Regions from separate parts of the Staphylococcus sp. 231237_7MaSpsaltlick genome, predicted to be linked through region 1. Evidence: riboswitches for the same ligand, from Rfam matches in the RefSeq annotation. Region 1 holds a riboswitch; each other region holds the start of a gene.
What was found. Region 1 has a riboswitch for S-adenosylmethionine ahead of ACF91D_RS06245 (methionine ABC transporter ATP-binding protein). Riboswitches for the same ligand answer to the same signal wherever they lie in the genome.
Positions count from the first base shown of each region.

Region 2: linked by a shared signal. The riboswitch ahead of ACF91D_RS16460 (Na+/H+ antiporter NhaC family protein) and the one ahead of ACF91D_RS06245 (methionine ABC transporter ATP-binding protein) in region 1 are both predicted to bind S-adenosylmethionine.
Region 3: linked by a shared signal. The riboswitch ahead of ACF91D_RS02475 (aminotransferase class I/II-fold pyridoxal phosphate-dependent enzyme) and the one ahead of ACF91D_RS06245 (methionine ABC transporter ATP-binding protein) in region 1 are both predicted to bind S-adenosylmethionine.

Region 1 covers NZ_JBICNX010000003.1:70,366-78,123, reverse strand. The annotation lists gene ACF91D_RS06285 (organic hydroperoxide resistance protein) at 417-842, opposite strand; gene aroD (type I 3-dehydroquinate dehydratase) at 1,171-1,890, shown strand; gene ACF91D_RS06275 (nitroreductase family protein) at 1,958-2,497, shown strand; gene ACF91D_RS06270 (thioredoxin family protein) at 2,564-2,884, opposite strand; gene ACF91D_RS06265 (arsenate reductase family protein) at 3,027-3,380, shown strand; gene gcvH (glycine cleavage system protein GcvH) at 3,555-3,935, shown strand; gene ACF91D_RS06255 (toprim domain-containing protein) at 4,233-4,625, shown strand; gene ACF91D_RS06250 (thioredoxin family protein) at 4,622-4,921, shown strand; SAM riboswitch class I at 4,977-5,084, shown strand; gene ACF91D_RS06245 (methionine ABC transporter ATP-binding protein) at 5,168-6,193, shown strand; gene ACF91D_RS06240 (methionine ABC transporter permease) at 6,186-6,881, shown strand; gene ACF91D_RS06235 (MetQ/NlpA family ABC transporter substrate-binding protein) at 6,904-7,716, shown strand.
Region 2 covers NZ_JBICNX010000008.1:82,046-89,803, forward strand. The annotation lists gene ACF91D_RS16445 (alpha-glucoside-specific PTS transporter subunit IIBC) at 1-882, opposite strand, end outside; gene ACF91D_RS16450 (MurR/RpiR family transcriptional regulator) at 1,081-1,851, shown strand; gene ACF91D_RS16455 (SRPBCC family protein) at 2,386-2,892, opposite strand; partial or broken gene ACF91D_RS16460 (Na+/H+ antiporter NhaC family protein) at 3,137-4,441, opposite strand; SAM riboswitch class I at 4,545-4,643, opposite strand; gene ACF91D_RS16465 (flavin reductase family protein) at 4,785-5,396, opposite strand; gene ACF91D_RS16470 (SDR family oxidoreductase) at 5,462-6,343, opposite strand; gene ACF91D_RS16475 (amidohydrolase) at 6,427-7,551, opposite strand; gene ACF91D_RS16480 (SulP family inorganic anion transporter) at 7,558-7,758, opposite strand, start outside.
Region 3 covers NZ_JBICNX010000001.1:497,154-504,911, reverse strand. The annotation lists gene ACF91D_RS02485 (PTS sugar transporter subunit IIC) at 128-1,171, shown strand; gene ACF91D_RS02480 (aggregation-promoting factor C-terminal-like domain-containing protein) at 1,698-2,429, shown strand; SAM riboswitch class I at 2,636-2,745, shown strand; gene ACF91D_RS02475 (aminotransferase class I/II-fold pyridoxal phosphate-dependent enzyme) at 2,805-3,962, shown strand; gene ACF91D_RS02470 (D-lactate dehydrogenase) at 3,989-4,987, shown strand; gene copZ (copper chaperone CopZ) at 5,279-5,485, opposite strand; gene ACF91D_RS02460 (heavy metal translocating P-type ATPase) at 5,539-7,758, opposite strand, start outside.

The sequences.
Region 1 (7,758 bases):
GTAGTCTTCAGCTTGTCCTGTTCCCTCAGGAGTCTCGCCAAAATACGTCGTTCCAATAAAAATTCAAATTAAAATATACTTAATAAAATAAGGCCTTTTCATATAATTTGATAATCACTACTAAGTTAAATGAACAAGGTGTCTTAAATATAAAGGTCATGACATGTTTCAACTTATGCTGCCAATGGCAATTTCAATACATATTTCTTTAAATGATATGTCATGCTATGTTAATACAATCGTTGAAATAATCTCTGACAATAAAAAAATGAATTCAAACATCATCGTGGAACGATGTCTTATCATTCTAAATGAATATTAAAAAGGCAATTTCTATATGATTTCAATAGAAATTGCCTTCTTATCGTTGTCCAAGAAATTTGTTTCTTAGACGCTTTGTATTTTATATTAAGTGCTTATTTTACTACTTCAACACTTAAATCTACATCAATATTGCCACGTGTTGCTTTTGAATATGGGCAAAAGTCGTGTGCATCTTGTAAATACTTTTCAGCATCTTCTTGTGATAATACATCTTTCACTTTTGCATCTATTGAGACGCTTAATTTTGGACTTTCTGCTTCAGGATCGTCTTCTAAACGGACTGTTAAAGTTACTTCTGGTTCTGCACCACGAACTTTATTTTGTTTTAAAATTAAATCAAATGCACCATTAAAGCATGACGCATAACCTGCTGCGAATAATTGTTCAGGATTTGTACCCTTTTCAGCATCAGCTTGAGCTGGTGGAATTACCGCTACGTCAATTGCTTTGTCATCAGTTTGAACGTGTCCATTACGTCCACCTGTATTTGTTGCTTTCGTTTCATATTTTACTGCCATTTAAAATACCTCCTTAAGGTCTTTATTCTTATGTCTACCCATTGTATAAAATTTAAACCATAGGAATTCGTTTTCATTATAAAATAAATTTTAATATGCTTGATGCAATATGCATATACCATCAAATTGGAGTGTATTATAGGCAGAAATGACTCAGGTTATGTAACGGGACTGGTTGTAATAAATAACTTTATCGTGGTGTGAAATGAATAGCGCAGTAAATGTGTTATGTATTGCTGATTCTGCTGAAAATAATAACTTGGCATTGTGTTATTTTCAAAATTTGTTATACAATAATTTTAATTATCTTACAAAGGGAGTACATATAATGACAAAAGTCGATATTGCTGTGACGATAGCTCCAGAAAACAAAATAACTGAAGAAACACTACAACAATTAAAACTGTATAGTGACTCATTTGAAATTATTGAATTGCGCATAGATCAGTGGCAAGCGTACAATAATGAATTATTGGAGCAAACTATTGAGTCAATAAAAGAGTTGAATATCAATAAACGATTATTGGTGACTTATAGAACGCAATCACAAGGTGGTGCAGGAACACTTGAAGATGATAATTATAGACAATTGTTATTCAATATTAGCAATGTCAATGGTGTTGATTTACTAGATATTGAATTTGACAAGTCTGTTAACAGAGATTTATTCATAGCACTTGTAAATGATGTGGAATCACAAGGTGTGGAAACTGTATTGTCATATCATGATTTCAAACAAACGCCGCCTATAGAAGAATTAAAGCATTTATATTTTAAAATGCATCAATTGTCACCAAGCTATATCAAGGTTGCTGTGATGCCACATGACAAGATGGATGTGCTACGCTTGTTAGAAGTGGTTTCTGAAACCGCTGATACAGTATCAGAAAAGGTGATTGGCATATCAATGTCTAAATTAGGTATTGTTTCAAGGACTGCGCAAGGTGTATTTGGTGGAGTAGTTTCCTATGGTTGTTTGGATACACCGAAAGCACCTGGTCAAATTCATGTTGAAACATTGAGAGCACAGTTGAATCTATATGAGTAATTTGAAAATATCGTCATTCTACATTATAATTGATAATAGTTATCAATAGAGAAAGGGCGATATAACTATGGAACTGCAAGAGGCTATTTCACAACGTAGAAGTGTAAAAATCTTTAAGAGAGATATGACTATAGATGAAGATGCATTATATGATGCGATTAAAAAGGCTGCTGATGCACCTAACCATGGACACAGGGAACCGTGGAGAGTGATTCACGTTGCTAAAGATAGATTGGGAAATATGAGTAAACAACTAACTCAAATTGCGTTTCATGATAAACCGAAAAAGCAAGAAGATCACTATCAAGTCGTTACTAATTTAGGTGGTATGTTGGTCTTGATTTTAAAGGAAGACCCTCATCAATTAGAAGGTTTAGAAGATCATTTGGCGTTTGGTGCTTATGTACAAAATTTAATGCTATTGTTGCATGAAGCAGGAATAGGTACATGTTGGAAGACGCCGCCTTATATTTTTGACAAAGAAGTCCAAGCTCTATTTAATATTCAGGAAAACGAACGTTTACTAGGATTTTTATATTTAACTGACTTAGAAGATAAAATGAATTATAGACCACGACATACCGAAAATATAATTGAAAAGTTTTAGCCCATTAAAAAAGGAGTGAGACCAAGAAGTCTATATCAATAGATTTTAGTCTCACTCCTTAATTTATTATTTAAATGTTTCTGCTAAGAAAGATTCAACTTGTTCTGGTGATTTAGCATTTGCAGAATGTAAGTGTGCTAATTTATTTCCATCTTTAAATACGAGTAGACTTGGAATTCCCATCACTTCATTGTCTGCAGCTACATCTTCTAATTCATCTCTGTTAACTGTAAACCATTGGTAATCATTATATTTTTCAGTTATTGGATCAATCCACATATCCATAGCTTTACAATCAGGGCACCAGCCTGCTTCGAATTTAACAATGACTGGTTGATCACTTTGAATTGTCTCTTTAAATTGATCAGTTGTATTAATAGGTTGCATAATTAATTCTCCTTTTTGATAGATTAGTAATACTATTATAGCGAAATTATAATTCTAATAAAAAAAATTAGCTTAATAATTAGAGCGTTTTATGAATAAATTTGATATATTAGTGATAACTAGACATAGGAGGTACAGAATAATGATAAAATTTTACCAGTATCCTAATTGTACAACATGTAAAAAAGCAGCAAAATTCTTAAAAGACTATGGCGTTAGCTTTGAACCAATTGATATTGTACAACACACACCTACTAAGAGTGAATTTAAAGAAATTTTAGCTGGAACAGATATTGAAATTAATAAACTTTTCAATACGCATGGCGCAAAATACAGAGAGTTAGGTCTCAAAGATAAGATAAATGATTTAACAGATGATGAAAAACTAGATTTACTAGCTTCAAACGGTATGCTAGTTAAACGACCACTTGCTGTATCTGGTGATAAAGTGACTGTTGGCTTTAAAGAAGACGAATATAAACAAGTTTGGTTATAAGACAATATTAGTCATGGCAATCAAGTAAAGCATAATAAATTTACAAAAAATGAAAACGCTTTATAAAAATGAGCGAAAAACGGTTGAAGGTGCAATGTTATCCCACTTTATAGTTGCCCTAATACCTTTCATATGGCATCATGAATATGTAATAACATTTAGGAGGGGATACTCGTGGCAGTACCAAACGAATTAAAATATTCTAAAGAACATGAATGGGTAAAAGTTGAAGGAAATACAGCAACAATTGGTATTACTGAATACGCTCAAAACGAATTAGGAGATATCGTATTCGTTGAATTACCAGAAGTTGATGATGAAATTAATGAAGGCGACACTTTTGGTAGTGTTGAATCTGTAAAAACTGTTTCTGAATTATATGCACCACTTTCAGGTAAAGTACTTAGCTCAAATGATGAGTTAGAGGATAGCCCTGAGTTTGTAAATGAATCACCATATGAAAAAGCATGGATGATTAAAATTGAATTAAGTGATGAAAGCCAATTAGAAGATTTATTATCAGCAGAACAATATTCTGAAATGATTGGTGAATAAACATGACTGAAACTCCTTGATCCTTTGAATCTGGGAGTTTTATTTTTATATGTAAAAATAGTGCAAATTATATTAAGGGGATGAATAATCTTTAACAATATAAAAAGAAGATGTTATATGCCGTGGTAATGCATAAAATAGATGCAATAATTAAATGTGAACAATTAAGTTATAGTCACATTTATCTAGAGTGTGCAAAGGTTACATGATAAAAATGTAAATAATGTTTATGCTTATTAACTAATGTGAAAAACTTAATAGAAGAGAATAACTATCAACATTTAGAGGGTGGATATCATGACGATACTGAACCAAGTAATCATTGTCGAGGGGAAGTCCGACAAGAAGAGGGTAAAGCAAGTTATAGATCAGCCAATTGAAATTATTTGTACGAATGGTACAATGGGCGTTGATAAATTAGATGCAATGATTGAATCATTATATGGAAAACAAGTGCATATACTTGTTGATTCAGATAATGAAGGTGAAAAAATCCGTAAATGGTTTAAACGTTATTTAAGTGAAAGTCATCATATTAGAATTGATAAACAATATTGTGAAGTTGCAAAATGTCCAAAGCCATATCTCTCACGAGTCCTAGAAAAAAATGGATTTAAAGTAAAGGATGAAGAGAGCATGGCAAAGGCTCAAATAGATTATATAGCTGAAAGGGTTAGTTTATTAACATGAACGTAGCAAAAGAAACGCGTGTCGATATACATGAACACGATGATAAAGAGAAATCACTGGTGTTTGGCTATACACCTACGTGTGGAACATGTAAAATATCTGAACGAATGTTAGACATCGCTAATGAAATCTTACAATTACCAATTACGAAAGTGGATTTGAATTTTTATCCAGAATATAGCCAAAAGCACGAAATTCAATCTGTACCCGTACTATTAGTCATGTCAAAAGGACAAGAGATAAAGCGTATTTACGCATTTCAGTCGGTACCTTATTTATTAGAAAATTTAAAATAGTTATTGACGAATCTCTAGTGCGATGGTAGGATTATTGATAATTAAATAAATGAAACTCTTATCACGAGAGGTGGAGGGATGTGCCCTACGAAGCCCGGCAACCGTCTGTAACAGAAATGGTGCCAATTCACAAAAAGTCTTATTGGACTTTTGGAGATGAGAGAAGCGGCAAATGCTTTCTCTATTCTTCGGTGAACAAGGGAAAGCATTTTTTAATTGATAGAGCAATACAAGGAGGCAACTATGATGATTGAGTTAAATCAAATAGTGAAAAGGTACAAAACTAAGAAACAAGACGTACTTGCTGTAGATCATGTTGATTTAAGCATTCAATCAGGCTCAATCTTTGGGGTAGTTGGTTTTTCTGGTGCAGGAAAGAGTACTTTAATCAGACTCTTAAATAATCTCGAACAGCCTACTTCAGGAGACGTTATCATTGATGGCGATACTATAGGGAAACTATCAAAATCAGAATTACGTAAAAAACGTCAAAAAGTGAGCATGATATTTCAACATTTTAACTTACTATGGTCAAGAACGGTTTTAAATAATATTACGTTTCCATTAGAAATTGCAGGTGTTTCAAGATCAGAAGCGAAACAACGTGCACTAGAACTAGTGGAGCTAGTAGGATTGAAAGGTAGAGAGGACGCTTATCCGTCAGAACTATCTGGTGGTCAGAAACAACGTGTTGGTATAGCAAGAGCATTGGCTAATGAGCCGAATGTATTACTATGTGATGAAGCAACGAGTGCACTTGACCCCCAAACAACAGATGAAATCTTAGATTTGCTGTTGAAAATCAAGGAACAACGTAATTTAACAATTGTGATCATTACACATGAAATGCAAGTCATTAGACGCATATGTGATGAAGTAGCCGTGATGGAAAATGGCCGAGTAATTGAACAAGGTGCAGTAACATCTGTCTTTGAAAACCCACAACACGATGTGACAAAACGTTTTGTCAAAGATGATCTAAATGATGATTTTGATGAGTCTATTACTGATTTAGTACATATTGATGATAATTCGTATATCGTACGTTTAAACTTTACAGGTAATAATACGACTGAACCACTTATCTCATATATTACAAAAACACATGATATTGATGTGAATATATTAGAAGCCAATATCAAACATTCTAAAGACGGTTCCATCGGATTCTTGGTATTACATTTACCGTCATTAGATTCAGAAAAGTTCGAAAAGTTCAAAAATGATTTAGAAGCGCAACATGTTTCATTGGAGGTGTTAAAGCATGGGTAATTCATTTAGTGACATACTCCAAGAAATGATTACAATGCCAAATGTTCAATGGAGTGAGGTTTGGATTGCAACATACGAGACATTGTATATGACAATTGTTTCTACGATATTTGCATTTATCTTTGGTTTGATTTTAGGTGTGTTATTATTCTTATCTGCTAAAAGTGATTCGAAGGCAGCTAGAATATTTTATAATATTGTATCGTTCATTGTTAACTTGTTCAGAGCGATACCATTCATTATCTTGATATTACTATTAATTCCTTTTACAAGCTTAGTACTTGGAACAATTAGTGGACCTACTGGTGCTTTACCAGCACTAATTATCGGTGCTGCACCATTCTATGCACGATTAGTCGAAATTGCATTTAAAGAAATCGACAAAGGTGTTATCGAGGCAGCATGGTCAATGGGTGCAAATACTTGGACTGTAGTTAAAAAGGTATTAATTCCTGAAGCAATGCCAGCATTAATCTCAGGTATTACGGTTACTGCCATCGCATTAGTTGGTTCAACGGCAATTGCCGGAGTTATTGGTGCAGGTGGGTTAGGTAACTTGGCATATTTAACTGGATTTACCCGAAACCAAAATGATGTCATTTTAGTTTCAACTATTTTAATACTTATTATTGTCTTTATCATTCAATTTATTGGTGATTGGGCTACAAATAAGATAGATAAGAGATAAAATTAAAAGGAGACTTAACGATATGAAAAAATTATTTAGTTTTGCTTCGGTTTTAGTTCTTGCACTTGTTTTAGCAGCTTGTGGTAATGGCGGCGGGAAAGATAAGACCATTACAGTTGGAGCATCACCAGCGCCACATGCAGAAATTTTGGAAAAGGCTAAACCATTACTTAAAGACAAAGGTTATAACTTAAAGATTAAAACAATTAACGACTACACTACGCCAAATAAATTATTAAATAAAGGTGAATTGGATGCAAACTTCTTCCAACATACACCATATTTAAAAACAGATAAAAAAGACAAAGGTTATAAAATTGAATCTGCTGGTAACGTACACTTAGAACCAATGGCTGTATATTCTAAAAAATATAAAAGCTTAAAAGACTTACCAAAAGGTGCAACAGTTTACGTATCAAACAACCCAGCTGAAGAAGGTAGATTCTTAAAATTCTTCGTTGATGAAGGTTTAATCAAATTGAAAAAAGGTGTAAAACCTGAAGACGCAACATTTAAAGATATCACTGAAAACAAAAAAGATATTAAATTTAACAACAAACAATCTGCAGAATACTTACCTAAGATCTATCAAAACCAAAAAGCAGATGCTGTAATTATTAACTCAAACTTTGCTATCGATCAAAAATTAAGTCCACAAAAAGATTCAATTGTTGTTGAGAAAGCAAAAGATAATCCATATGCTAACTTAATCGCAGTTAAAGAAGGACATAAAGACGATAAGAAAATCAAAGCATTAATGGAAGTATTACATTCTAAAGAAATCAAAGACTACATTAATAAAAAATATGATGGTGCAGTAGTACCAGCAAAATAACATCATGAATTTAAGTAAACCCTTTAACCTTAATGGTTAGAG
Region 2 (7,758 bases), on a different contig from region 1:
TGAATACATTGCTAACGCAATACCAATTGCACCAAAGACCTTACCATTCCCTTGAAGCATAAATCCATATGGGAATTGTTCTTTTAATGGTTTCGTGCTTCTAGCAAAGTCATTTACATGTTCAAACCATTCTGCTTTCAATCCATGATTCACTACGACTGGACCTACTTCAATAGGTGCATAAATAAAATGGTGTAACCCAGTAGGAATTAATACTCTTTCTAAGAAATGGTAGAGCCATACGCCTATATATCCTGAACCAATAATAAATCCTTGTAATGATGAAATACCATTTTGAACTGTTGGCCATACAATACAAGTGATTAATGCTACAGGTAACATAACAAAGAATGATATTGTAACAACAAAAGTCAATCCTTGGAATACACCTAGCATTTCTGGCAGCCTCTTACTGTAATATCTATTATGTATCCAGGTAATAATACTTGAAATGATAATACCACCTAGAATATTTGTATCTAATGTTTCAATACCTGCAATAGCTTTTAGACCAGTAACGTTTTCAACACCTTTTTCTAAGTTGGCACCAAATGTATGTGGCCATTGCGTTAAAATTGCATTTATAAATGTATTAAACATCAAATAACCCATTAATGCTGCAAGTGCTGCATGCCCAGGTGCTTTTTTAGCTAAAGAGAGTGGCAAACCTACTACGAAAACAATTTCCATGTGATTGAAAATAGTCCAACCACCCGCTTCAATCACGGACCAAATTTTAAACCATGTTGTTCCATCCTTAGCAATACTTCCCATAATAGCCGGATTTTTAAATAAAGTAGCAAAACCTAAGACTATACCAAAAAATGCAAACATCAATACAGGCACAATCATAGCACTACCAAATCGTTTTATTGCATTCATTTACATCCCTCCTACCGTCAAAATAAAATCTATTGTTACTTTTTATCTTGACTTGCATACCTTTCAATATTTAACTTTCTTACATCATATAGTAACCGCTTACATATAAACAATAGTTTGACGATAAATCGAATAATTTTATATAATCAGATTATATTTTCATAACACGAAAATATTTTCAAAAAATGGGGTGATACTATTTTTTTAGATGAACGTATAAATAGCAACTTTAATAAGTTGAATGACAATGATTTACATATCGCACAATATATTAATACTCATATCGAAGCATGTAAATCGATGAAGATTCAAGAATTAGCGCAAGCAACACATGCTTCCAATGCGACGATACATCGTTTTGCTAGAAAATTAGGCTTTGATGGGTATAGTGACTTTAAGTCTTACTTAAAATTCGAAAGTGAACAAACTCATGCATTAACGACAGACTCTATTGACAATTTCAAACAAGAAATTACAAATACCTTTAATTATTTAGATCGCATTGATTTTAAACTCGTAACTAATAAAATAAATCAAGCTGATACTATCTATCTCTACGGTACTGGATTAGCCCAAATGAATGTCGCACAAGAAGCGCAGCGTATCTTACTTACTGTGCATAAGAATATTATTGTTTTGCATGATCCCCATGAATTCAAGATGATTTTAAATAAAACAACGTCGAAAGACTTGTTCTTTATTATTTCATTATCTGGAGAATCTAAACAGTTAGAAGGTATTACGAATTTGCTACGTTTGCGTCATCATTACTTTATTTCTATTACAAATTTAAAAGATAACTCGTTAGCTCAAAAGGCAAATTATAATATTTACGTGTCTAGTAATACTTTTTTCCTTCAAGATGGCACTGATTATTCAAGTTTTATTAGTTATCATATCTTTTTCGAGACATTATTACGTAAATATAATGAGAGAATTGAAAATGGTGAATTACAGATTCAGATTTAAGCTAATCTAAAAATGGCATGCCAACCCAAGATTGAATGCGTCTTTCGGGTTGGTATTTTTTTAAAAGATTGTTTTGCTCGCTTTCCTAGGGGACAGCTTCAGCCTGTAGTCTTCAGCTTGTCCTGTTCCCTTAGGAGTCTCGCACACAATCTCATATACACTAAAAAACGATTTACTTATTTGTATTATGTCATAATACGCTTTTTTCTTTACTTATTTTCATTTTGTCATTCTTTTTTTATTACTTTGCTCGCTTTCCTAGGGGACGGCTTCAGCCTGTAGTCTTCAGCTTGTCCTGTTCCCTTAGGAGTCTCGCACACAATCTCATATACACTAAAAAACGATTTACTTATTTGTATTTATGTCATGATACTCTTTTTTCTTTTCTATAAAAAAGGTGATTTCTATTATTATTGCAATAGAAATCACCTTAATTTATTAGTCAGAGTTTTAAATCTCTAGACATCTTATTTAGAAAATGAGTAATGACTCTCCAATATATTTTAATAAAGCACTTTAACCTACTAAGATTAATTACATTTCTGCTTCAAAATCTTCTAATGCGATTTGTAACTTATCAAATAACATTTCAAAGCCATGGGCAGTAGAATCATGATACTCTTTTTTCTTTTGTTTATATTCTAATGTTGTAAATCTTCTTTCTCTTGGTACTACAGCATTATACGTAAATACCATTTGTGTGATGCCTGGTTCGCGTTCAAATATTTCTACTTCTATAGTATCTTCAGAATCACTCAGTTCAGGCATGCCTATTGTCATTACAATATATTCGTAAGGTGTTAATGTGATAAAGCTTCCTTGGACTATATTTTCCTTACCTTTTCTAACGTCGACAATTTTATACGTTCCATTCTGATTTGCATCAACCTGTATTGTTTTATTCGTTCGCTCAGATGTCATAAACCATTGCTTTAAAAAACGTTGATCTGTCCACGCTTGATATAATAATTCAGGCTCGACTTTAAATAATCGTTCAAGTTGTATCTCAACATTTTCATTTTCAATATTATATCTTGCCACGATTGTTCACCTACTTTCACTCTTAAGGATATTTTAACTCATTCTAGGTAAGTTCTAAACAATAATCCTTTTATTTCGATTAAGTTAAACAAATATAAATCTAAATATTTATTACACTTACTTAGTATTTCTATTTTCATTACATCTATTTACAGAATTTAAAGTTAGTAAATAACGTTATTGTTTATTATACATTAATTTAAAATATACAATTAAACATTAGCATGTGAATCTAACAATCTAGCTATGCTTTACGCTTTTTCTTATCTAATCTCGGTAATCTAAAGAAAATTGCTACTAAACCACAGACACCTAATAACGCCGGATAAATAGCGTATGGAACTAAATCAAATGGTGATATGGATGCAACGCCAGCAGCTGCTATAACTTGTGGACTATAAGGTAAAAGCCCTTGGAAACAACTAGCAAACATATCTAAAATACTTGCCGACTTTCGAGGATCGACATCGTATTCATCAGCGATGTCTTTAGCTAAAGGACCGGCCATAAGTATAGAAATCGTATTATTCGCTGTAGCAATATCTGCAGCACTTACCAATCCGGCAATACCCAGTTCTGCTCCACGTTTCGATTTAACTCTATTACGCACAAAATTTAATAACCACGTAATGCCTCCATTATGTTGAATCAACGCAACTAAACCACCAATTAACAATGCAATAATTGCAATATCTTCCATGCCGACAATACCTTTTGATATTGAACTTAATAGCCCTTTCCAGCCAAATGAATGATCAACCAATCCTATAATCGCAGATAGTAAAGTACCACCAATTAAGACAATGATTACATTAATTCCTACTAATGCCAGTATAAGTACCAATAAATATGGTATAACTTTAATTATATTATAATCATAATTTTTAGTCGCATCGATATGTGCACCATTTGTTAAAAACCATAGTGCAATAATAGTCAGTATTGCCCCAGGAAGTACTATTTTTATATTTACTTTAAATTTGTCACTCATTTTTGTCTTTTGTGTGCGTACTGCGGCAATTGTCGTATCAGAAATCATCGATAGATTATCACCAAACATCGCACCACCTACAACTGTAGCCATTGTAATCGCCGTTGATACATCTGTTGCTTGACTCAATCCGAAGCCTACAGGTGCGATTGCAGCAACTGTTCCTACAGATGTACCCATAGAAACAGACACAAACATACAAATAATAAATAAGCCTACTATGATTAAATTTTCTGGAATAATTGATAAACCTAGATTAACAGTGGATTTTACACCACCCATATCTTCCGTTGTTTGTGAAAAGGCACCAGCCAATAGGAAAATCAACATCATTAACACAATGTTAGAGTGTCCTGCACCTTTCGTGAATATTTCAACTTTCTGTTGAAACGATTCTTTTCTATTTTATAACAAGCCAATGATAGAGGCCACAATAATTGCAACGTTTAATGGCATTGTCGTGAAATCACCCGTCGCTATACCAACACCTAGAAACATCGCCACAAAGACGATTAAAGGAATCAATGCCCAAGCATTGCCTTTATACTGCTCTTTCATATTCAACCTACTTCCTTTGATATCAATTATGATTTAACGGTTTAATATCTTATAAAAATTAAAAACTCTTTTCATCCATTTGAAGAAAAGAGTTAATTTAAGCTCCTTATCTTCTAGCAATAGTTGCTACTGGATTTGGCACACGCTTTTACATGTTGCCGAAGTATCATAGGGCCAGTCCCTCCACTTCTCTTGATAAGTATGTTTTATTTTTTTACTACAAGAACTCTTGAATGTTAACGTCAAATACTGCTAAATATTAATATTTAATCTGAACTTTGTCAAACTTATTCCTTTAATAAACAACTACAGAGTAGACATTGATGATGTAACATGTGCATTACTATTCTGTTGGACGTTCAATGATAAAAGATTGTCCAAGATTCGCATAATTATTTCCAGCTAACCGACTCACAGCTCCTAATGCTTTAGAATCAATCTTATGCGGTTCTATATAAACTGTATCATCAATATGAAACATCACAACTTCTCCAATAATTAAATCAGATCCCTCTTGTTTATCACCTAAGGGAATAATTCTATCCAATTTACACTCTAAGCGTATCTTAGCTTGTTCAATCCCAGGTACAGATACGATATCAGAATCAACGCATGTTAAGTCTGTTCGTTCTAATTCATTCAATGACCTTGCAATTGGAGCTGCTGTACGATTAATTTGTTCTACAGTAGCTTCATCTGTTATATGCACAACAAATGCTTCAGTTGCTTCGATATTTAAGGAAGTATCCTTCCTTTTGCCTGCCGTTCGAGTTGTTGATAGCATAATCATCGGTGGCGCACTATTGACCACATTAAAGAAACTAAAAGGGGCTGCATTGAGCATGCCCTTGTCATCTTGTGATGTTACAAATGCAATGGGTCTTGGGATAACACTACCACTCAATAACTTATAGTTTTGTTGCTTTGTTAACTTTGCTGCTTCGAATTTTTTCATTTGTTCTACTCCTCATAAATAAAAAGTTAGAAAATCAACTTCCAGATTTTCTAACTTTTTGTTGTTTAATCTATTTGGGTTCCGCCTGTAACACCATACACTTGACCAGTTGTATAGCTAGATTCTTCAGCTGCGAGATGGACATATACACCTGCTAACTCAACAGGTTGACCTGCACGTCCAAGTACTGACTTTTGACCAAAGGTCGGTATCTTCGATTGAGGTTGTCCTCCTGAGATTTGTAACGGTGACCAGAATGGACCAGGTGCAACACAATTAACACGTATACCTTGTTCACCTAATTCTTCAGATAAACTTTTGGTCAATGAAATGATTGCCGCTTTGGTTGCAGCATAATCATGCAATATTGGACTTGGATTATAACCTTGAACAGAAGATGTCAATGTAATCGTTGCTCCGGGTTTTAAATAATCTATCGCCTTTTGTACTGTCCAAAATATAGGATAAACATTCGTTTCAAAGGTTTCTGTAAAGGAAGCTGTATCAAAGCCTTTGATACTTTCTCGATATTGCTGATGACCAGCGACTAACGTCACATTGTCCAATCCACCTAATTCTTGATGTGCCTGTGCAACCAAGTCATAGTTAAATTGTTCATTTCGAATATCACCCGGTATAAGCACTGCTTTACTGCCAGCAGCTTCAATTACCTGTTTCACTTCTTCAGCATCGACTTGTTCATCAGGGAGGTAATTAATTGCAACATCGGCACCTTCTTTTGCATACGCAATTGCAGCAGCACGACCTATTGCAGAATCACCACCAGTTACTAACATTTTATAACCTTCTAATCTATGATGGCCTGTATATGATGATTCTCCACAATCTGGTTGAGGATCTAATTGTTGTTGTAGTCCAGGAACAGGTTGTTCTTGCTTTGGAAAATCTTTGTTTGAAAATTTCTTTCTAGGATCTTGAGCAGACATAAGTAAACACTCCTTAATACATTTTACTTATATATTCAATACCCAATATGTTTCTGATTAATACAAAATAGCACTAATTATAATTAAACTTCATTTAATAGCTTTTGTACAAAAGTAACAAAATAATCTGGTACCTTTTCTAAAATACGCTCATCCGGATCATACTTCGGATGATGTAAATCATATTCACTGTTTGAGCCAATAAAGACAAATACGCTTGGGTATTGTTGAGAGAATCCAGAAAAATCCTCGCCAATTGTTAACGGTTCGTCCATAATACTTACGTTGTAACCTACTTCTTTTGCAACGGTAATGGCGTCATTTGTCAATTTTTCATCATTAACGACAGCACCAGGGAGACGGTGGTAGATTGTTTCTATTTCAACATTAAAGGCTTTGGCTAATCCATCGCCAATTGCTTTTAATCGTTGTTCAATTTCATTTCTTTTATCTTCGTCAAAGCTTCTTACCGTACCTTGTACATAGGCATGATCAGCAATAACATTCCAAGTATTACCGCTTGAAACCTCACCAATTGTTACGACAGCATTGTCAAATGCTGACATATTACGACTGACAATAGATTGTACACTATTTATCAATTGACCTAATACAATGACAGGATCATTCCCTTGTTCAGGTTTTGCTGCATGTGCACCTGTTCCCTTTATCTTATATTCAAAACGATCCACTGATGATGTGATAACACCCGATTTCACTGCAAACTCGCCAATATCTAATGTAGGATAGTTATGATAACCTAATACTGCTTTAGCACCATCAATCGCTTTGGTATCTGTAATATAAAACGCTCCATAACCTAATTCTTCTGCTGGTTGGAAAATAAATCTTACTCTTCCATTTAAATCTGACTCTACTTCCTTCAAACGAGTTGCTACGGCCAAGATACTTGCCATATGTATATCATGACCACATGCATGCATTACGCCTTCATTTGTAGAAGCAAATTCATTCTCTACTTGTTCATTAATTGGTAAAGCATCAATGTCTGTTCTTACTGCTACAAATGAATCTCCTTGACCGATTTCCGCGACTAAACCCGTTTCTAATGGTAAATCTAAAATTGTTATATCATATGATTCTAATATACGACGCAACCTTTTCGTCGTTTCATATTCATACTCTGATAATTCAGGATACTGATGAAACGTTCTTCTCCAATTTATATAATCTTCATATTGTGGCATGTTATGTCACGTCCTTTCTTTATTTATTACATTTTTTATTAAATAGTAACAAAGCGTTACTACAATTACTCCCATTGCCAAATTGTTCGTAACTAAAATAATACATATTGTTAAGCAAACTGTGCTTCCATGCAACACTGGCGCTTGCTTTATATATGCAATCGTTCTTCTATCAAATGTGCTAAATGCAATGGTTATCAGTACAGT
Region 3 (7,758 bases), on a different contig from region 1:
GATTGTTATTTAGATATAAAATTCCTCCTAAAGCTATAAAAATGTTTTTGAAAAATAACCAAATAATATTCTGAAAATTGAGAAAATATGATATATTAGTATTTATTTCAGCTTAGGAGGAACTTCTATGATTAAAGTAAGTCCAAAACAATTTTTATATAATGTACTATCTGGTGTAGCCATTGCCATCGTAGCAGGATTGATACCTAACGCTATTTTAGGAGAACTATTCAAACTTTTCGCGCCTAAGTACGAAATTTTCCAAACATTATTACAAGTAGTAGAAAGTATTCAATTTACTGTACCATTATTAGTCGGTGCGCTAATAGCAATGAGGTTCAACTTATCACCTTTAGCAACGGCTGTTGTCGCAAGTTCTGCTTTTGTGGGTAGCGGCGCAGCGCAATTTAAAGATGGTGCTTGGATGCTTGTAGGTGTTGGAGATCTTATTAATACAATGATTACTGCAGCAATTGCGGTGTTTTTAATACTAGTTGTTGGAGAAAAGTTTGGTAGTTTAACATTAATTATTCTGCCAACTATTGTAGGTGTTATAGCTAGCTTTATTGGCGTTCTTATATTGCCATATGTTCAAATGATTACAACTGGTATTGGTAATTTAGTCAATACATTTACAGAATTGCAACCAATATTGATGTCTATGCTTATTGCATTAGTATTTAGTTTTATAATTATCTCACCGATATCAACTGTAGCTACTGCATTAGCTATAGGTATTAGTGGTTTAGCGGCTGGTTCTGCTTCACTTGGAATTGTGGCATGTGAGGGTGCGTTAGTTGCAGGTACGTTAAAAGTAAATAGAGCAGGAGTACCTATAACAATCTTTTTAGGCGGTGTGAAAATGATGATACCTAATATGGTAAGGCATCCTATTATTTTACTACCAATTTTCACAAATGCATTAGTCACTGGTTTTGTTGGCGCACTAATAGGAATTGGTGGGACAAAAGAATCAGCAGGATTTGGAATTATTGGGCTTGTTGGACCAATAAGTGCATTTAGATTTATGGAACATTCAGTATTATTGAACTTAATTTATGTATTTATTGCGTTTTTTGTAGTTCCATTTGTAATGGGATATTTGATAAATACATTTTATATGAAGACATTGAAATTATATGATAGACAAATCTTCAAATTCTTAGCGTAAAATTATACATAATAGCTAAAACGCATGGTTTATTTTGTAATATAATGTAATGTTTTGAAAATTGTATAAAAGAATCACATTTGATAAAAAGGCCACATAACAGTGACCTTTTTAATTTTAGACAAAAAAATTTGCAAGTTTCACTCCAAAATATAATTTTTTTATCTTTTTGTCATTTTACATTTGTGTAACAAAAAGGATGGTTGTAATAATTCAGACTATGAGATGTCATTCAACGAACAAAGTATAAAGCTTAATATAACAACACTATACACAATATATTTTGAAAAAAACGTGAGAATTATGCATTACAAAACAAAACAGCAATGTTTCAATGTTACAAAACGCCTTTGCTTTTGTAAAGTTTTGTTATGGAAGTGTAATATAAATAGCCGAAATATGTGTTATATTATTTGTGGCGAAAAAATAAAACACAAAAATTAATCGATTTCAGCACATACGATAAATAATTTAACGAAAATATAATTTTACTTAAAAAGATTTTAATTTGGAGGATTTTTTAATTATGAAGAAAACAATTTTAGCATCATCATTAGCAGTAGCATTAGGTGTAACAGGATATGCAACAACAGCAGACCACAATCAAGCTCACGCTTCAGAAGAAAATATCGACAAAGCGCATTTAGCTGATTTAGCTCAAAACAATCCTGAAGAATTAAACCAAAAACCATTACACGCTGGCGCGTATAACTATAACTTTGTTTTAGGTGGAAATGAATATACATTCACTTCAAATGGTCAATCTTGGTCATGGAATTACACAGCTGCAGGTGCTCAAAGTGCAACTTCTAGCTCAGTACAAGACGTAACTACTCAAGCAACTACAAACACTAACGAAACTTCAGCTAGTGAAGTAAGTGTCCAAAAACAATCAAGCAATACTCCAGTAGCAGCAGTTGAAGCGCCTAAAGCTTCTTCTAATACTCAAACAAGTGCTGCAACTAGAACTTACAAAGCTGCTCAAACATCAGCAGCATCAACTGGTGGATCAGTTAAAGCTCAATTCTTAGCTGCTGGTGGTACAGAAGCTATGTGGAATTCAATTGTAATGCCAGAATCAAGCGGTAACCCAAATGCAGTTAACCCAGCTGGTTACAGAGGTTTAGGTCAAACTAAAGAATCATGGGGAACTGGTTCAGTAGCTAGCCAAACTAAAGGTATGATTAACTACGGTGAAAGCCGTTACGGATCAATGGAAGAAGCAATTAATTTCCGTGCTGCTAACGGATGGTGGTAGGATCTAAAATAACTCAATAGAAACATTGAGTTATTTTAGATTGAACAACCCGAGGCATTTATGTCCTGGGTTGTATTATTTTATTAAGATTTTATATAAGTGACGTCGAAATCCTCTTTTTTATGAAGGTTTTGACGTCATTTTTTTGTTTGAAATTAGATTGACAAGCGTGAATATTCTGATAAAATTAATAATAATTTAAAATAAACTTATCCAGAGAAGCTGAGGGATTTGGCCTGATGAAGCTTCAGCAACAGACTTTGATATAAAAGTACTGTGCTACTTCCAACAAGCATTTGTGCTTGAAAGATAGGTGACATGTGTAACTATATGCCACACAGGTCGGCATATAGTTTTTTTAATAGGAGGAGTTTTATGGCAATTTCGGATAGATTGGCACAGATACCAGATAGTTATTTTGCAAAAACAATGGGACAGAAAGTAGAACATGGTCCTTTACCATTAATTAATATGGCTGTAGGTATTCCTGATGGTGAAACTCCCAAAGGAATTATTGACTGTTTTGCTGATGCGCTACGTCAGCCTGATAATCAAAAGTATGTTGCTTTCCATGGTAAAGACTCATTTAAGCAAGCAATAGTAGATTTTTATCAAAGACAATTTCAAGTTGAATTAGATAAAGAAGATGAGGTGTGCATTTTATATGGTACTAAAAATGGTCTTGTAGGTTTACCTACATGTATCGTGAATCCTGGAGAAAATGTGTTGTTACCAGATCCAGGCTATACAGATTATAAAGCTGGAGTATTACTTGCCGATGCACAACCACAACCACTCGTTTTGGAACCACCTTATTATTTACCTCAGTGGGACAAAATAAGCAAAGAAACATTACTCAATACACGTTTAGTTTATTTGACTTATCCAAATAACCCGACAGGTTCAGTTGCTACAAAATCAGTATTTGATGAAGCGATTGAACGTTTTAAAGGAACAAAGACAAAGATTGTTCATGATTTTGCATATAGTGCATTTGGCTTCGATGCTAAAAATCCTAGCATATTGCAGTCAGAAGGAGCAAAAGATCTAGCAATAGAAATATTCTCACTATCAAAAGGTTATAACATGTCAGGATTTCGTGTTGGCTTTGCTGTTGGAAACAAAGACATCATACAAGCATTAAAGAAATATCAATCACATACGCACGCAGGTATGTTTGGTGCATTGCAAGACGCAGCAACATACGCTTTGAATAACTACGATGCTTTTTTAGACGAACAAAATTTAACATTTAAACGTCGTAGAGATGAGTTTGAAGCTAAATTACAACAAGCAAATATACCTTTTGAGCCAATGAAAGGTGGTATTTTCTTATGGTTACGGACACCTAAAAACTTTAATGGAGAAAGTTTTGTTGATTATTTATTACAAGAACAGTCAATCCTTGTTGCACCAGGTATACCATTTGGAGAACACGGGGAACATTATGTGCGTATTTCTTTAGCGTTAGATGATGCATCGTTACTAGAAGCTGCAAAAAGAATACAATCGCTTAAGCACCTTTATGAATAGAATAATCTGATTGGAGTGATTAACTTATGACAAGTATTAAAATTTTTGGAGTAAGAGAAGAAGATATACCTTATATTAAAGCATGGTCTACAAAACACAATATAAATGTTGATTTAGATGAAGCACTACTTTCATCAGAAACTGTCGATCGCGTAAAAGGGTTTGATGGTGTTTCAATATCACAGCAAATTCCTTTTGATGAAGATGTATACCGCAAGTTACATGAATTTGGTATTAAACAGATTGCGCAACGAAGTGCTGGTTTTGATATATATGATTTCGAGTTAGCTCAAAAATATGATTTAATTATTTCTAACGTACCATCTTATTCGCCACATTCAATTGCTGAATATACGGTATCACAAGCACTTAATCTGGTTAGAAACTACAATGATATCCAACAAAAAACAGCTTCATATGATTTTAGATGGCAACCAGCTATCTTATCACGCTCTATTAAAGACTTGAAAGTTGCAGTTATAGGAACTGGTCGCATCGGTTCAATTGTTGCCAAAATATTTGCGCAAGGTTTTGAAGCTGAAGTTATTGCTTATGATATTGCGCCGCAGGACAGTTATAAGTCATTTTTAACTTATACAAATAGTATAGAAGAAGCTGTAAAAGAGGCAGATATTGTTACGGTGCATATCCCTGCAAGTAAGGATAATGATTATTTATTTGATGATATATTGTTTAATGAATTTAAACGAGGATCAGTATTTATCAATTGTGCTAGAGGTTCCATTGTAAAAACTAGTGCGCTATTACATGCGCTAGATAACGGTATTTTAAAAGGTGTAGCACTTGATACATATGAAGGCGAAAAGGGATTGTTTCCAAGTGATCAACGAAATTCTGAATTAGAGGACGAGGTATTAAAGCAACTTATCGAACGTCAAGATGTTATTGTTTCACCTCATATTGCCTTTTACACAGATGCAGCCGTTGAAAATCTCATTGTGGATGCTTTAGATGCGACAGTCGATGTTATTAAGACTGGTGATACTAAATTACGTGTAAATTAATAAGTAGGCAAGTGTGTATGTCTTAAATCGTAAGCTATTTTAAATATAAAAAGGGAGTGCGACAGAAAACTAATTTTTTAGAAAAGATTTCTGTCTCACTCCCGGCAAGGAGGACTAGAGTTGAAAAAGCTCGATTTAAAAGTTTTTTCAACTCAGTCAGCTACTGCTATTACACTAAGTTGAGACCGAGACATTATATATGTCCTAGCCACTTTACTTTGAGAACAAGGGTTAAGTGTCTTACGTTTTTATTTCAGCAAAGATACTTATATTTGATAAGTTTTTGAGATATTATTTTACGTCATAACCTTGCTCTTCTATTGCTTCATACATGTTTGGTGCTGCGACTTTGTTATCATCATAATCAACTTTAACATTACCTTGATCAAGATTAACATCAGCTGTTGATACACCATCTAGATTTGTTAGTGCACTTTCTACTGCATGTTTACAGTGTTCACAACTCATTCCTTCTACTTTAATTGTTTCGATTGCCATATCAATCACCTCCTTAAAATAATAAACTTCATTTGAATCATCTCAAAATTTAATTATAATTTCATGCGTTTTAATCTGAGTGCATTAGTGACAACACTTACTGAGCTTAAAGCCATCGCGGCACCAGCAACCCATGGTGCAAGTAATCCAAGTGCAGCAATTGGAATGCCTGCTACGTTGTAACCAAATGCCCAAAATAAGTTTTGGCGAATATTACGTATAGTTGATTTACTAGCTGTAATTGCTTTAGGTACTAGTAATAAATCACCACCAAGGATGGTAACATCAGCAGCTTCGATGGCAACTTCTGTACCTGTACCGATTGCTATGCCGATATCCGCTTGGACTAAAGCTGGGGCATCATTTACGCCATCTCCTACCATTGCTACCGTCTTATTATTAGCTTGTAATGATTCAACTTTAGATGCTTTTTCTTCTGGTAACACTTGTGCTATTACTGTGTCTATACCAACTTGTGAAGCGATGGCTTCAGCAGTACGTTGGTTATCACCAGTTAACATGACAACTTCTATATTTAAATCGTGTAACTGTTGGATTGCTTTGTTAGTAGAATCTTTGACTGTATCAGCTACTGCTATAGTGCCACGTAATTGTTGGTTAATCGCTATTAACATGGCAGTCTTACCTAACTGTTCGAATTGAGATAATTGTAGCTCAGAACAATCAATATCCACATGATATTCTTCTAAGAATTTACGGTTACCCACTAATAATGATTTTCCAGCAATCGTGGCTTTGATACCATGCCCAGGTACTGCTTCAAAATCATCAACTTCTAATAAATTAACTTGTTCTGATCTTGCATAATTAACAATAGCTTCGGCGAGTGGGTGTTCAGAAGCTTTTTCAGCGCTAGCTAATAATTGTAATGTTTCATTATCACCATCAAAGTCTGTGACTACAGGCGTTCCATGTGTGATTGTTCCAGTTTTATCTAAGACAACAGTATCGATTTGATGTGTACGCTCGATATGTTCGCCACCTTTGAATAAAATACCATTCTCTGCTGCTTTTCCTGTACCTACCATAATAGAAGTAGGTGTAGCTAAACCAAGTGCACAAGGACAAGCGATAACCAGTACAGCAATTGCTGCTACTAAGGCAGGTTCAAATTGACCTTGGCGAACTAAAGTAATCCATATCATAAATGTTAGAATTGCGATACCAACTACAATAGGTACAAAATAACCAGATATGATATCGGCAAGTCTTTGGATAGGTGCTTTAGAACCTTGAGCTTCTTCTACCACTTTAATAATAGAGGCGAGCGCAGTGTCCTTACCAACTTTTGTAGCTTCGATTGTGATAATGCCATTTTTATTCATTGTTGAACCAATCACATAGTCACTTTGTGTTTTTTCAACTGGTATAGATTCACCAGTTAACATAGATTCATCGATAGAAGTTTTACCTTTGAGAATTTTTCCATCTACAGGTATTTTCTCTCCAGGTTTAATAATTAAATAATCACCTTCTACAACTTCGCTTAAAGGTACCATTTGTTCCTTGTTATTACGTAGCACACGTGCTTCTTTAGCTTGTAAGTTTAGCAATTCGCTTAAGGCATTTGTCGTTTGTGATTTTGCACGTGCTTCCAAATATTTACCAAATAAAATCAATGTTATGAGTACAGCACTCGTTTCGAAATATAAATGCGGCGTATAATTGGTATTGTTTAGCCATTTGACCATTTCATACAAACTATAAAAATACGCTGCACTTGTTCCTAAAGCTACTAATACATCCATATTTGCTGAACCATTTCTCAAGTTTTTATATGCACCAACATAAAATTGCCAACCAATAATGAATTGTATCGGAGTTGCTAAGATAAATTGAAACCATGGGTTCATTAATATAGAAGGCAAATGCATGTTAAAGAGATGCACAAACATAGTTAATAGTAATGGTAAAGCTAATATAGCCGAAATAACTAATTTTGTAAGTTTATGTTTTAACTCTAATGCTTTGTGTGATTGTTTTTCATCAGCTTCTTTTTTGAGTTGAGCATCATAGCCTAATTTTTGAATTTTTTTAATTAAAGTCTCAACTGAAGTTGAATTAGGATTATATATAATTGTAGCATTTTCAGTTGTAAGATTAACGTTGGCTTCATCTACGCCATCAGTGCGATTTAATACCTTTTCAATACGGTTAGAACATGCTGCACATGTCATGCCTGTAACTTCTAAGTCGACTTTGTCATTTAATACGCCGTACCCTGTTTTTTCAATTGTATTGGAAAGGTCAGT